DNA from 3 places in the Oerskovia sp. PE-21s genome. Region 1 is predicted to be linked to each of the others. Evidence: riboswitches for the same ligand, from Rfam matches in the RefSeq annotation. Region 1 holds a riboswitch; each other region holds the start of a gene.

Region 1 (4,345 bases):
GCTCGGTCGCGAGCACGCGGTACGCCTCGGAGACCGCGGCGTGGACCTCGGCGGCCGGAACGTCGATCGAGTCGGACACGAGCGCCGGCTCGTCGAGCTGCACCCACGGTGCACCGGCCGCGGCCAGGGCGCGCAGCAGCTCGACGTACACGGGCAGGACGTCCGCGAGGCGCGAGAGCGGGCTGAAGCCGGGCGCGCTGTCGTCGGCGGCCTTGGACAGCGCGAGGAACGTCACGGGCCCGACGACGACGGGCCGGGTCACGACGCCCGCGTCCTTGGCCTCGACGAACTGGCGCACGACGCGGTCGTCCGCGAAGCGGAATGGCGTGGACTCGCTGACCTCGGGGACCAGGTAGTGGTAGTTCGTGTCGAACCACTTGGTCATCTCGAGCGGGGCGTCCTCGCCGGCGCCGCGCGCGACCGTGAAGTAGCCCGCGAGGTCCAGCGCGCCCTTCTCGTCGGTGAGCGACGCGAAGCGCGACGGGACCGCCCCGAGGAGAGCGACGACGTCGAGCACCTGGTCGTAGTAGGAGAACGAGCCGGGCACGGCGCCCGACGAGGCGTCGAGGCCCAGGTCGACGAGACGCTGGGCGGCCGCGACGCGCAGCGCCGAGGCCGTGGCCTCGAGCTCGTCGGCCGTTGTCCTGCCGGCCCAGAAGGACTCGACGGCCTTCTTGAGCTCGCGGCGCGGGCCGATGCGGGGGTAGCCGAGGACGGAACCGGAGGGGAACGTGGGTGCACTCATGGTGAATACCTCTGAACTGGTCAGACCGAGGAGCTGCCCAGGGCAGGCTCGGCGGAGGGAAGGGGAGTGCCGGAGACCCACGGCCCGCTGGCCAGGTCGGGGGTGCGGGACGAGACGCCGCTGGCGTCCCCCGCTGCCCCACCGCCGAGGTCGACTCCCTCGAGCAGGTCTAGAGCGGCTTGGTGCTTGTTGAAGGTGTAGATGTGGAGGCCGGGCGCGCCGGCCGCGAGGACCTGGCGCGCGAGCTCGACCGAGTGCCGGATGCCCAGCGCGTGGCGCGCGTCCGGGTCCGGCTCCGCCTCGAGGGCCTCGACGACGCGGCGCGGCGCGGGGACGCCCGTGAGCTCCTCGACACGCGCGAGGCGGGCCGGGTCCGTCATGGGCAGGAGGCCCGCGAGGATGGGGATGGTCACGCCCGCGGCGCGCGCCTCGGCCACGAAGTCGATGTAGGACGACGCCTCGTAGAAGAGCTGCGTGATCGCGAAGTCCGCTCCGGCCTGCTGCTTCTGCCAGAGGCGGCGCACCTCCTGGGTGCGGCTCGTGCCCGCGGCGAGGTTGCCGTCGGGGAACGTCGCGACCGCGATGGTCAGGGGGCGGGCCGCGCCGCGCAGCGCGACGCTCGGGCTCGCGGCGCAGCGTGCGGCCTCGACCTCGCGCAGCAGGGCCACGAGCTCGGTGCTCGACCGCACGCCGTCCTCGGCGGGGCGCCAGTCGGGCTGGTCGCGCGGAGGGTCCCCGCGCAGGGCGAGGAAGCTGCGCACGCCCGCGTCGAGGAAGTCCGTGATGACGTCCTCGACGTCCTCGCGCGAGGCGCCCACGCAGGTCAGGTGCGCGATGGGCAGCACGGGCGTGCCGTGCAGGAGCTGGCTGATGACGCGGCGCGAGGTCTCGCGGTCCGTGCCGGCCGCGCCGTAGGTGACCGACACGAAGTCGGGTGAGGTCGCGACGAGGCGGCGGGCCGTCTCCCAGAACTTGGGCGCGGCGTCGGGGCGGCGCGGGGGCATGAGCTCGAACGACACCGTGGGCCGCGGTGCCTCGTGCCCGAAGTGCCCCAGGTCGACGATGCTCATCGGGCGGCCGTCAGGAGGGTCGTGCTGGTGGTGGCCAGGGCGGCCGGACGGCTGGCGCGGGGGACCCCGGTGCGGTGCAGGGGTGCGCGGAAAGATGCCTCGGTCATGAATCGCTCCATCGAACCTGGCTGTAGCACCCGTACCCGCGAGAGGCTTCCGTTGGGGGGTTGCTGCGGTGTCAACGAGCCAGGACTCTCGACCGCTCTGGATGGTGTTGACGATCGTAGGGGGAATCCATGATCTGAGCCAATATCTGCTCGAAGCGTGAGACGGAGGGGTCCGGAGTGGTTCCTCGGCCCCGCTCCGGCGTCCGTCCACGCGGTCGCAGATCCCTTCGTCGGTCCCTGCGGTCGCCCTTCCAACGTACGCCTGTCGGCGCCCTCCCGGACCGCCGGGCGATCCTCCCCGACGTCGCCGCTATGCTCCGGGCGTGCCTCGCCGACGCAGCCAGCAGCAGGTCTCGTTCGTGCTCGACGACTCGTCCGAGGGTGTCGACCCGGGCTCGGGCGTCCCGGAGCCTGCTCGTCGGGAGCGGACGCGACGCCCCCTCACCCGTACGGCACGACGGCGTCGCGCCGCCCGTCTGGTCGGCCTCGCCGTCGGTCTCGGAACGCTCGGGGTGGCGGCCGCGGTCGTCGTGACGCGCGACGGGGCGGCCCAGGACGACGCGCTCGAGACGCTCCGCTCGTCCGAGGACAGGATCTTCGACCTCACCTACGCGCCGCGTGCCGAGTGGAGCGTCGACCGCGACGGGGGCCAGCCGCTCACCGTGGGGGACCTGCTGGTGGTCCCGGGGCGCTCCGGGACCGTCGGGTACGACCTCGGGTCGGGCGACGAGCGCTGGCGGCTGGACGACCTGACCCGGCAGGTCTGCGCCGCCGACCAGGTGCGCGCCGAGGGAACGGCGGAGGTGTCGGCCTTCGTGTGCCTGGGCCAGGGGGAGGAGGCCACCGCGGCCCGACTCGTGAGCGTCGACGGTGCGGTGGTGGCCGAGGTAGAGATGGACCCACGCTGGGGCGAGGCGGTCGCCGGTCCCGGCGGGACGGTGCTCCAGGCCGCCAGAGACGAGACGGGGGTCGTGGTCCGGTCCGTCGACGTCCGGACGGGCACGGTGGCGTGGGAGCGACGGCTGACCGTGAGGGAGGACGCGCAGGACCCCCTGTGCGCGACGGAAGGTGATGCCGTCCGTGCGGTCTACCGGTCGGGGACGGTGGCGGTCCACGGATGTGGCGTCCTGTCCTACCTGACGCCTGGGGGGCAGGTCGTCGACGAAACGTCGGCGATGGTGCAGGTCATCGCCCTGGGCAACGGGTCCTACCTCCGCTCGTCGGGGACGGCCGTCGCGGGACCTGTCGAAGCCGTCTCGGCCGACAGCACGGTGCTCTGGACGAACGAGGGGCTCGTGCTCGGGGAAGGTGCCCGCGACCTCCTGGCGCCTCACCTCGTCCTGCTCGACCAGGGGGAGGCGCTCCTCGCCGTCCACAGGGACGGCACGACCGCCTGGACCGCACCGGTCGCCGCGCGTCAGGTGCTCGTCCGCGGCGCGGACGTCGTGATGGTGCAGACGGTCGACCGGGAGACGGTCGCCCTGGACGCCACGACGGGTGAGGAACGGTGGCGGCGGGCGGCCGACCCCGCGTCCGGTGCGGTGTCGTACCGCGTGACCGGCACGTTCACCGACGGTTTCTCCGCGCTCCTCGTCGTCCCCACCGCGCCCGGCACGAGCTCGGTCACCGCCCTCGACCTGGCGACGGGCGACGTGCGATGGACCCAGGAGCACACCGGGGACCCGTACGAGCTGGCCGCTGGGGGAGGTCGGCTGCTGAGGATCGACGAAGCCCAGGTCACGGCTTTCGGCTGACGGCGTCAACAAGGCTCCGGTGCTCAGGTGCCGACGACGGACACGGGCCGTCACCTGTCGTCGTAGGAGCAGCACGTGCCTCGGGAGCAGTCACGCGGACGAGACAGGGCCCTACCCGTGACCACGGGTGGGGCCCTGCCTCTGGCGCGGCGTCGTCAGTCGCCCGGCCGGAGGGGCTACCTCGCGAACACCGGAGCCATGTCGTCCCAGGCCGCGGCGCGCACGTACACCGGGATGACGTCGCGCGGGACGTCCCGCGTCACGAGGACCCCGGAACCGTGGGCCTCGCCGGTGGCGGGCCGCCCCGTCCAGGCGTCGATCCACTCCCCGGCGGGGAGGTACGTGGTCCAGGTGGGCGCGCCCTCCTCGGTCACGGGGTGGACGAGCAGGTCGTCACCGAGCTGGAACTCGTCGGCGTGCTCCCACACGTTCTCGTCGTGCGGGTGGTCGACGAACAGCCCGCGCATGAGCGGGGCACCTGTCTCGATCGAGTGCCGCGCCTGCTCGGCGAGGTAGGGCACGAGGCGCTCGCGGAGCTGGGCGTAGGCGCGGAACACGTCGACGACCTCGGGGTCGTCGTTGGTCTCGGCCACGTACCAGGGGGTGCGGTCCCGCAGGGGGCGCTGGTGGTGGTTGAACTCCGAGTGGTACTGCATGACCGGGCTGAAC
Region 2 (4,345 bases), 410 kb from region 1:
ACCGAACGGCGCGTACGTCTTGTGCCCCGAGAACGCGACGTAGTCCACGTCGCTCGCGGCGAGCGAGACGCCGCGGTGCGGGACGAGCTGTGCGCCGTCGAGCAGGACGCGCGCGCCGGCGTCGTGCGCCGCGGCCACGACCTCGGCGAGGGGCAACGACTCGCCCGTGACGTTCGAGGCCCCCGTGATCGCGACGAGCGCGTACGGGAAGCGCGAGAGCTCGGCGCGCAGGCCCGACAGGGTCTCGGCGACGGTCGCACCGCCGACCAGGACCGTGGCGCCCCCCGTGCGCTGCCAGGGCAGGAGGTTCGCGTGGTGCTCGACGTCGAGGACGAGCACCCGCCCCGGCGAGCCGTCGGCCTGGGCCGGGACGCAGCCCGCGAGGAGGTTGAGGGAGTCCGTGGTGTTGCGCGTGACGATCGTGACGTCGTCCTCGCGCGCCCCCACGAACGCGCCGATGGTCTGGCGCGCAGCCTCGTAGAGGGCCGTCGACACCTGGGAGAGGTAGCCCGCACCGCGGTGCACGCTCGCGTACAGCGGCAGGACCTCGGTGACCCGGTCGGCCACGACCTGAAGCGCCGGGGCCGAGGCCGCGACGTCGAGGTTCGCGTACGGGACGCTGCGCCCGTCGACGAGGGGGACCAGGGTGTCGCCGCCCACGACGGGCAGCACGGCACACGAGGTAGGGGCTTCGATGACTGCATGTGCGCTCATGGCACGTCCTCCGGTGGTCGTCGGAGTTCGCCGTGCCGGCCCCTCCGCGCTTGCCCCCCTCCTGATAGAGAGGGACCTGGTCGTCACCCGGGGCACCCCACCGCGGAGGAGGGTTGCCGGCCAGCAAACCGGGGTTTTGCGCTGGCACTCATGACCTGGTGTCCAGGATGGTCGAGGCGCGCGGAGCGTGTCAACCGGTGGGCACCGCGTCTCGGATGGTGGTCAGGGTGGTCTGTCAGGCGGGCAAGAGGGCTCAGACGGGCGAGGAGTCCGCGAGGTTCCGAGCGCGCCGCGCGTCGGCCCGGTACATGGCCGCGTGCTCCCGGAGGTCGTCGCGTCCGGTCGCGGCCGCACGCTCGTCCGTGAACGCCGCGAGCTCGTCGAGCCGCGCGACCACGACGGTCAGGACCTCCCGGCGCGAGTACGCCATCCCGTAGGCGGCGACCAGCACGTCGAGCCGCGCCAACGGGTCCAGCCGCCCGACGGCGTCGCCCCCCGCGGAGTCCCCGGCGTCCGCCACGAGGGGCGCGAGCCGGTAGCCGAGGTAGGCCAGGTCCCAGATCCGGGGGCCGGGGCTCGCGGTGTCGAAGTCGATGAGCCCGACCACGGCCCCGTCACGGAAGACCAGGTTGTACGGGGCGACGTCGTTGTGGCACACGACCTCGGCTGGCTCGTGCGGCGCGGTCTGCCAGGTGGGGGCCGCCGGCGGAGCGTCGAGGACGGGGGCAGCGGTGCGTGCGTCGAGGAACCCGACGCTCGCGTCGTGCACGCGCCGCAGCAGCGCGCCCGCGCCCCGGAGCACCGACTCGTCCCAGACCCACGGGGGCAGCGGGTAGTTCCCGACGTCACCGGGGAGGAAGGACAGCACCTCGCGCCCCTGCTCGTCCGTCCCGAGCGGCTCGGGCACCTCGGTGACGCCCTGTGCGCGCAGGTGCCGCAGGAGCGCCTGGACCGTGGGCGTCCAGGGCCCTGCGGTGCGGCGGACGGTGTCGCCTCGCCGCACCACGGTCGTCGAGTTCCCACCGGCCAGGGGCTCCTCGGCCTGGTCGGGCGCGCGGTCGGGTTCGGGGAGGTGGCTCATGCGCAGGAACCTAGCCCGACCACCCTGCGAGACACCTGTTCTTTTCCGTGGTCACGGTGGCGTACGATCCGACGCAACCATCCAGAGCGGCTGAGTGACTTGGCACGATGACGCCGCAGCAACCCCCCGGTGACGGGCGAGGGTGCTACCGCCACGACCGATGGAGGATCACCATGAGTGCCCCCGACCGCGCGACCGCTGCCCCGGTCCCCGACGCCCGTCCCGCCGACGGGTACGCCGGCGACATCACGCCCCAGCAGGCGTGGACCCTTCTCCAGAGCGACCCGAGCGCCGTCCTCGTGGACGTCCGCACCGACGCCGAGTGGCGTTTCGTCGGGGTCCCCGACCTGTCCTCGACGGGCCGCGAGCCCGTCCTGACCCAGTGGGTCGACGTCGCGGGCCGCCCGAACCCGGCGTTCGTCGCGGAGCTCACCGCGGCCGGGCTGAGCCCCCAGCGTCCGGTCGTCTTCCTGTGCCGCTCGGGAGCCCGCTCGATCGGCGCGGCCAAGGCCGCGACCGCCGCGGGGCTGGGTCCCGCGTACAACGTCCTCGAGGGTTTCGAGGGAGCGCTCGACGGCGCCGGTCACCGTGGTTCCGACGGCTGGCGCGCCGCGGGCCTGCCCTGGACGCAGTCGTGAGCGCCGCGACCGGGGACGGCGTGCTCCGCATCCCCGCCGGCGTCCCGGGCGGCTCGGGTCGTGGCCCCCTCCCCCGTTCGGTCCGTCCCGACACGCTCGCGGTGCGCGGCGGCCACGCCCGCACCAACTTCGAGGAGACGAGCGAGGCGCTCTTCCTCACGCAGGGCTACGTGTACGGGAGCGCCGCGGAGGCCGAGGCCGCGTTCACGGGCGAGGTCGACCGCTTCATCTACTCGCGCTACGGCAACCCGACGGTGCACACGTTCGAGGAGCGGCTGCGCCTCATCGAGGGCGCCGAGGCCTGCTACGCGACCGCGTCGGGCATGTCCGCGGTCTTCACCTCGCTCGCGGCGCTGGTCGGTGCCGGGTCGCGCATCGTCGCGGCCCGCGCGCTGTTCGGCTCGTCGCTCGTGATCTTCGACGAGATCTTCGCCAAGTGGGGCGTGCGCACCGACTACGTCGACGGTCACGTGCTCTCGCAGTGGGAGGAGGCGCTGTCGACCCCCGCGGACGTCGTCTTCTTCGAGACCCCGTCCAACCCCATGCAGGACGTGATCGACGTGCGCCGCGTGAGCGAGCTCGCGCACGCCGCGGGTGCCGTCGTCGTGCTCGACAACGTGTTCGCCACCCCCGTCCTGCAGAAGCCGCTCGAGCTCGGCGCCGACGTCGTCGTGTACTCGGCGACCAAGCACATCGACGGTCAGGGCCGTGTGCTGGGCGGCGCGATCCTGGGCTCCGAGGAGTACGTCAAGGGACCCGTCCAGACCTTCATCCGCAACACGGGCCCCTCTCTCAGCGCGTTCAACGCCTGGGTCCTGGTCAAGGGGCTCGAGACGCTGTCGGTGCGCGTCAAGGCGCAGAACGCCTCGGCCCTCCAGGTCGCGACCGCGCTCGAGGATCTGCCCGGCGTCACGGCCGTGCGCTACCCGTTCCTCGCCTCGCACCCGCAGGTCGAGCTCGCCAAGGCCCAGCAGAGCGGGGGCGGGACGGTCGTGACGTTCAACCTCGACGTGCCGGGCGCCGACGACCCGGGCACCGACCCCGAGCTCCTCAAGAAGCGCACGTTCCAGTTCCTCGACTCCCTGCGGGTCGTGGACATCTCCAACAACCTGGGTGACGCCAAGTCGCTCATCACGCACCCCGCGACCACGACGCACCGCAAGCTGGGGCCGGAGGGGCGTGCCGCCGTCGGGATCGCGGAGACGACCGTGCGCCTGTCGATCGGCCTCGAGGACCCGCTCGACCTGATCGAGGACGTCGAGCAGGCGCTGCGCCGCTGACCGTGCCGCCGGGTGCGGAGTACGTGTCGTGAAACCTGCCCGACGACGACACGTACTCCGCACCCAGCGGCCGCGCAGGAATACCCCGGCCGTATCCCGGGGTTGCACCAGGCGATGACTACCTCGCCGCGCCTCTCCGTCCTCGACCTCGTCCCCGTCCGCTCGGGACAGTCCTCCGCCCAGGCCATCGCCGCCTCCCTGGACCTCGTGCGCCTCGCCGACCGCCTCGGCTTCACGCGCTACTGGTTCGCCGAGCACCACAACATGCCCGCGGTCGCGGCGTCGGCACCGCCCGTCATGATCTCGGCGGCCGCCGCGGTGACCGAGCGGATCCGCGTCGGGTCGGGCGGCGTCATGCTCCCCAACCACGCGCCGCTCGTCGTCGCGGAGCAGTTCGCGGTCCTGGAGGCCATGGCTCCGGGGCGCGTCGACCTGGGCATCGGGCGCGCGCCCGGCAGCGACCCGGTCGTCACCGCCCTGCTGCGCAGCAGCGGCCCGACGTCCGACGTCGACCGCTTCCCCCAGCACGTCCAGGACATCCGCTCGCTCATGAGCTCCGAGGGCGCCTCGGTCCGCCTCACGACCGGTCAGGTCTACGACGTCCACGCGACTCCGGCCGCCGAGTCGGTGCC
Region 3 (4,345 bases), on a different contig from region 1:
GATCGCGTGCCCCTGCTGGACCAGGAGACGCGCAGCCTGGGTCACGAGCTCCTGCCGCTCGGCCGGGTCCGTCGACGCGGCCGAGCGGTCGAGCAGGTCGTCGACCTCCTCGGGTGCCCGCTTGTTGATGTTGCGCGCGTTGGCCGAGAAGATCGTGCGCAGCACGTCGGGGTCCGAGCGCGTCAGGTTGTAGTAGTCGAAGTCGAAGTCCCCGGACTTCTTGAGCTCGGTGGACTCGGCGACCGTGACCTGCTTGAGCTGGAGGTCCACGCCGATCTTCGCGAGCTGCTGCTGGACGAGCTCGAGCGGCTCGGCCACCTGCCAGAACGTGACCGTGGTGGACAGCCGCTGACCGTCCTTGACCCGCACACCGTCGGCGCCCTCGACCCAGCCGGCGTCGTCGAGGAGCGCCTCCGCACCGTCCGGGTCGTACGCGAGGTCGTCCGAGACGTCGGCCCACAGCGGGGTCGAGTGCGACAGCACGCTCGTAGCAGGCTCGTCCTGCGGGGTCAGCAGGGTCGCGGCGATCTCCTCGCGGTCGATGCCCTTGCTGATCGCCTGCCGCACCGCCGGGTCGGCGGCGAGCGGTCGCGACTCGTTGGGGAAGAGGTTGAAGACGACGCCCGGGTTCGCCCGGTACGCGAGCCAGAAGCCGTTGCCGTCGAACTGCGGCAGGTCGACCGTGCTGATGGCCGCGGTCGCGTCGATCTGGCCCGAGAGCAGGCTGCCGGTACGCACGCTGGCCTCGGGCACGAACTTCACGGTCACGGTGTCGAGGTACGCCTCCCCGGTGTGGTCGTCGGCCCCGGAGGCCCAGTCGTAGCCGGCGACCTTCTCGAGCACGACCTCCTGGTCGAACGTGTAGGACCTCACCGCGAACGGCCCGGAGCCCACGAACTTCCCGGCGCACCGGTCCTCGACGCTGAGCGCGGCGGAAGCGGGCGAGAGCAGTCCGAGCGAGAACGTCGAGGACGCCTGGAGGAACTGCGCGCTGGGTGCCGAGAAGTCGACCCGCACGGTGCGGGGGTCCACGACCGTGGTTCCCTCGTACCCGACGAGGTAGCCAGAGCCGAGCGAGGCCGCCGCGCCGAGCTCGACGATCTTGTCGAAGTTCGTCTTGACCGCGGCCGCGTCGATCGGCGTGCCGTCGGCGAACGTCGGCCCCTCCCGGAGCGTGAACGTGAAGCTCGTGGCGTCCGCGTCGACCTCCCAGCTCTCCGCGAGCCACGGCAGGATCTCGCCCGTGTCCGGGTCCTGCGCGGTGAGCGAGGCCACGGTCTGGCGGGCCGAGGCGATCGCGTCGTTGTTCCCGACCTGCTGGGGGTCGATGCAGTGCGAGTCGACCGTGACCGCGAAGGTGAGGTTGCCGCCCGGGACGGGCTCCGCCGTCGGGCCGGGGGACGTGCCGTCCGCGGTGCTGCCGCCACCGGAGCCGCACGCCCCGAGCAGGAGCGCCGTCGCGGCGAGCGAGGCCGCGACGAGCGCGCGGCGGGACGGGGCCGTGCGGCCGCCGGGGCCCGAGGGCCAGGTCGAGAGGGACATGCGAGCAGTGCTCCTTCGGTCGTGCGCGCCGTCGGTCCGGCACGGCCGGGGCGCTGAGGGGTCGCCGACGGACCGTGGGTGCGTCGGATCGACGCCGGGCTCACGGTGAGCGGCGGTGGGGGCCGTCAGGGGACGGCGAGGGTGGGACGGGATGTCGGCAGCACGTCAGGAGCGGCGAGGGGTCAGCCGCGTGTCAGCGACAACAGAGCACGAGGGTCCCCGCGTCGAGGCAGCGGACACCCCTGCCGTCGAGCCCCTGTTGCGTTCCGAGTGCGCGCATCGCCCGTTCCTCCGTGTGCTTACCGCGCCCGACGGGTCGCGGTCAGGTACCACCCGGAGCACCCCGTCACGTCGAAGGGTTGCTGGCCAGCGAGCCGGGTCTTGGCGCTGGCGCTCTTCACCTGCCGCACAGGAAAGCCGCCCGAGGCCACCGAGTCAAGGGGTGAGCAGACCGTCCCACCCCGTGAGACGACTCAGGACGCCTTGCGCTTGCGCCCCACGAGCACGAGGTCGTCGCGGTGCACGATCTCGCGGTCGTACCCCTCGCCGAGCTTGTCGCGTAGCTCGTGCGTCGAACGGCCGAGCAGGTCCGGGATGTCGCTCGAGTCGAACGCGACGAGGCCGCGCGCGATCACGCGCCCGTCGGGGGCGACGAGCTCGACGGGGTCGCCCGCGTCGAAGTCTCCCGTGACGCCGACCACGCCCGCGGGCAGCAGCGACGCGCGTCCGCCCAGCACCGCGGCGACCGCCCCCTCGTCGAGCTCGAGTCGTCCGCGCGTGCGGGCCGCGTGCGCGAGCCACAGGCGCCGGCGCGTGGTGCGCTTGCCCGTCACGGCGAACCAGGTCCCCACCTCGTGCCCCGCGAGCGCGCCCTCGGCGTGCGCGGCCTTGGTCAGGACGACCGGGATGCCCGAGCCCGTCGCGATGCGCACCGACTCGAGCTTGGTGAGCATGCCGCCGGTCCCGATCGAGCTGCCCCGGCCCGTGACCTCGATGCCTTCGAGGTCGAGGGCGGACCGGACCTCGCGGATGCGCTGCGTGCCCGGGCGCGAGGGCGGCCCGTCGTACAGGCCGTCGACGTCGGTCAGCAGGACCATCGCGTCGGCGCGCACCAGGTGCGAGACCAGGGCCGCGAGACGGTCGTTGTCCCCGAAGCGGATCTCGTCGGTCGCGACCGCGTCGTTCTCGTTGACGACCGGCACGATGCCCAGGTCCAGGAGCCGCTCGAGCGAGCGCTGCGCGTTGCGGTAGTGCCCGCGGCGGATGGTGTCCTCGGCCGTGAGGAGCACCTGGCCCACGCGGATGCCGTACTCGGCGAACGCCTGGGCGTAGCGGGCGACCAGGAGCCCCTGCCCCACCGAGGCCGCGGCCTGGGCCGTCGCGAGGTCGCGCGGTCGCGCGCTCAGGCCCAGCGGACCGATCCCCGCGGCGATCGCCCCCGACGTCACCAGCACGACCTGCCCGCCCGCCGCGTGGCGGGCCGCGATCACGTCGACGAGCGCGTGCAGGGCCGGGACGCTGAGGTGCCCGTCCGGTCCGGTGAGGGACGAGGAGCCGATCTTGACGACGACCCGGTGGGCCGTGGCGACCTGGGAGCGTGCGGAGAGCGCATTCACGGGCTCATCATCCCGCGCCGGGCGCTCGGACGGGGCGCCGTTTCACCGTGTGACACCTCACGGTGGGACGGCGTGGGCGGCATGCCGCCGGCCCCGGCCCGACGACGACGCTCCCCCTGGGCGCCCGTGCCGCCCGGGCGCGGGGTCGACACCCCCGGGGACGCCGCAGGGCGGGCACGACCCGAGGGGCCGTACCCGCCCTGCGGGCGGACGTGCACGGTCGACGACGCTCGTCGACCCGCGCGGGAGGTCAGTCCTGGTCGGGGTCCGTCCAGTGGCCGGACTCGCGCTCGGTCCAGAGCTCGGCGCGGGCCTCGGCCTTGGCGTCCATGCGCTCGGTGTACTCGCGGCGCTTGTCCGACCGGGTGGGGCGCGAGGTGTCCTCGAGCCGCAGGTCGGAGCCGCGCGGGCCGCCGAGGAGCTCGGAGCCCGTGATGAGCGTGGGCTCCCAGTCGAACACGACGGCGTTCTTGTCCGAGCCGATGCGCACCTCGTCGCCCGCGACGGCGCCGGCCTTGAAGAGCTTCTCCTCGACGCCGAGACGCGCGAGGCGGTCCGCGAGGTAGCCCACGGCCTCGTCGTTCGAGAAGTCGGTCTGGCGGACCCAGCGCTCGGGCTTGGAGCCACGGACCTCGTAGTAGAAGCCGGTCTCGGCACCACCCTTGCGGGTCACGGTGAAGCCCGCGTCGTCGACGGCCTTGGGGCGCAGGATCGTGCGCGCCGGGGCGGGGGCCGGGGCCTCGCGGCGGGCCTGGTCGACGAGCTCGGCGAGCGCGAACGTCAGGGGGCGCAGGCCCTCGTGGCTCGCGGTCGAGATCTCGAAGACGCGCAGGCCGCGGGCCTCGAGGTCGGGGCGCACGAGCTCGGCGAGCTCGCGGGCCTCGGGGACGTCGATCTTGTTGAGCACCACGAGGCGCGGGCGCTCGTTGAGCGGGAGCCGGGCCCCCTCGATGTCGAGGTCGCCCGCGTAGGCGTCGAGCTCGGCCTCGAGGGCCTCGAGGTCGGAGATCGGGTCACGATCGGGCTCGAGGGTCGCGCAGTCGAGCACGTGCACGATCACGGCGGTGCGCTCGATGTGGCGCAGGAACTCGAGGCCGAGTCCCTTGCCCTGGCTCGCGCCGGGGATGAGGCCGGGGACGTCGGCGACGGTGTAGCGCGAGTCGCCCGCCTGGACCACGCCCAGGTTG

What was found. Region 1 has a riboswitch for S-adenosylmethionine ahead of ACZDYF_RS08720 (methylenetetrahydrofolate reductase). Riboswitches for the same ligand answer to the same signal wherever they lie in the genome.
Region 2: it holds a riboswitch for S-adenosylmethionine, as region 1 does, so the genes downstream of both, ACZDYF_RS10705 (rhodanese-like domain-containing protein) here and ACZDYF_RS08720 (methylenetetrahydrofolate reductase) in region 1, are expected to answer to the same signal.
Region 3: it holds a riboswitch for S-adenosylmethionine, as region 1 does, so the genes downstream of both, ACZDYF_RS12255 (ABC transporter substrate-binding protein) here and ACZDYF_RS08720 (methylenetetrahydrofolate reductase) in region 1, are expected to answer to the same signal.

What each region holds. Positions count from the first base shown of each region.
Region 1 is NZ_JBUXJM010000004.1:21,712-26,056, forward strand. Features, by position in the region: gene metE (5-methyltetrahydropteroyltriglutamate--homocysteine S-methyltransferase) at 1-745, opposite strand, end outside; gene ACZDYF_RS08720 (methylenetetrahydrofolate reductase) at 766-1,815, opposite strand; SAM riboswitch class I at 1,928-2,030, opposite strand; gene ACZDYF_RS08725 (outer membrane protein assembly factor BamB family protein) at 2,246-3,676, shown strand; gene ACZDYF_RS08730 (glycoside hydrolase family 31 protein) at 3,853-4,345, opposite strand, start outside.
Region 2 is NZ_JBUXJM010000004.1:433,083-437,427, reverse strand. Features, by position in the region: gene ACZDYF_RS10715 (aminotransferase class V-fold PLP-dependent enzyme) at 1-714, opposite strand, end outside; SAM riboswitch class IV at 756-870, opposite strand; gene ACZDYF_RS10710 (phosphotransferase enzyme family protein) at 968-1,795, opposite strand; SAM riboswitch class I at 1,870-1,962, shown strand; gene ACZDYF_RS10705 (rhodanese-like domain-containing protein) at 1,969-2,433, shown strand; gene ACZDYF_RS10700 (O-succinylhomoserine sulfhydrylase) at 2,454-3,713, shown strand; gene ACZDYF_RS10695 (LLM class flavin-dependent oxidoreductase) at 3,828-4,345, shown strand, end outside.
Region 3 is NZ_JBUXJM010000005.1:246,393-250,737, reverse strand. Features, by position in the region: gene ACZDYF_RS12255 (ABC transporter substrate-binding protein) at 1-1,542, opposite strand, end outside; SAM riboswitch class IV at 1,833-1,944, opposite strand; gene proB (glutamate 5-kinase) at 2,016-3,158, opposite strand; gene obgE (GTPase ObgE) at 3,409-4,345, opposite strand, start outside.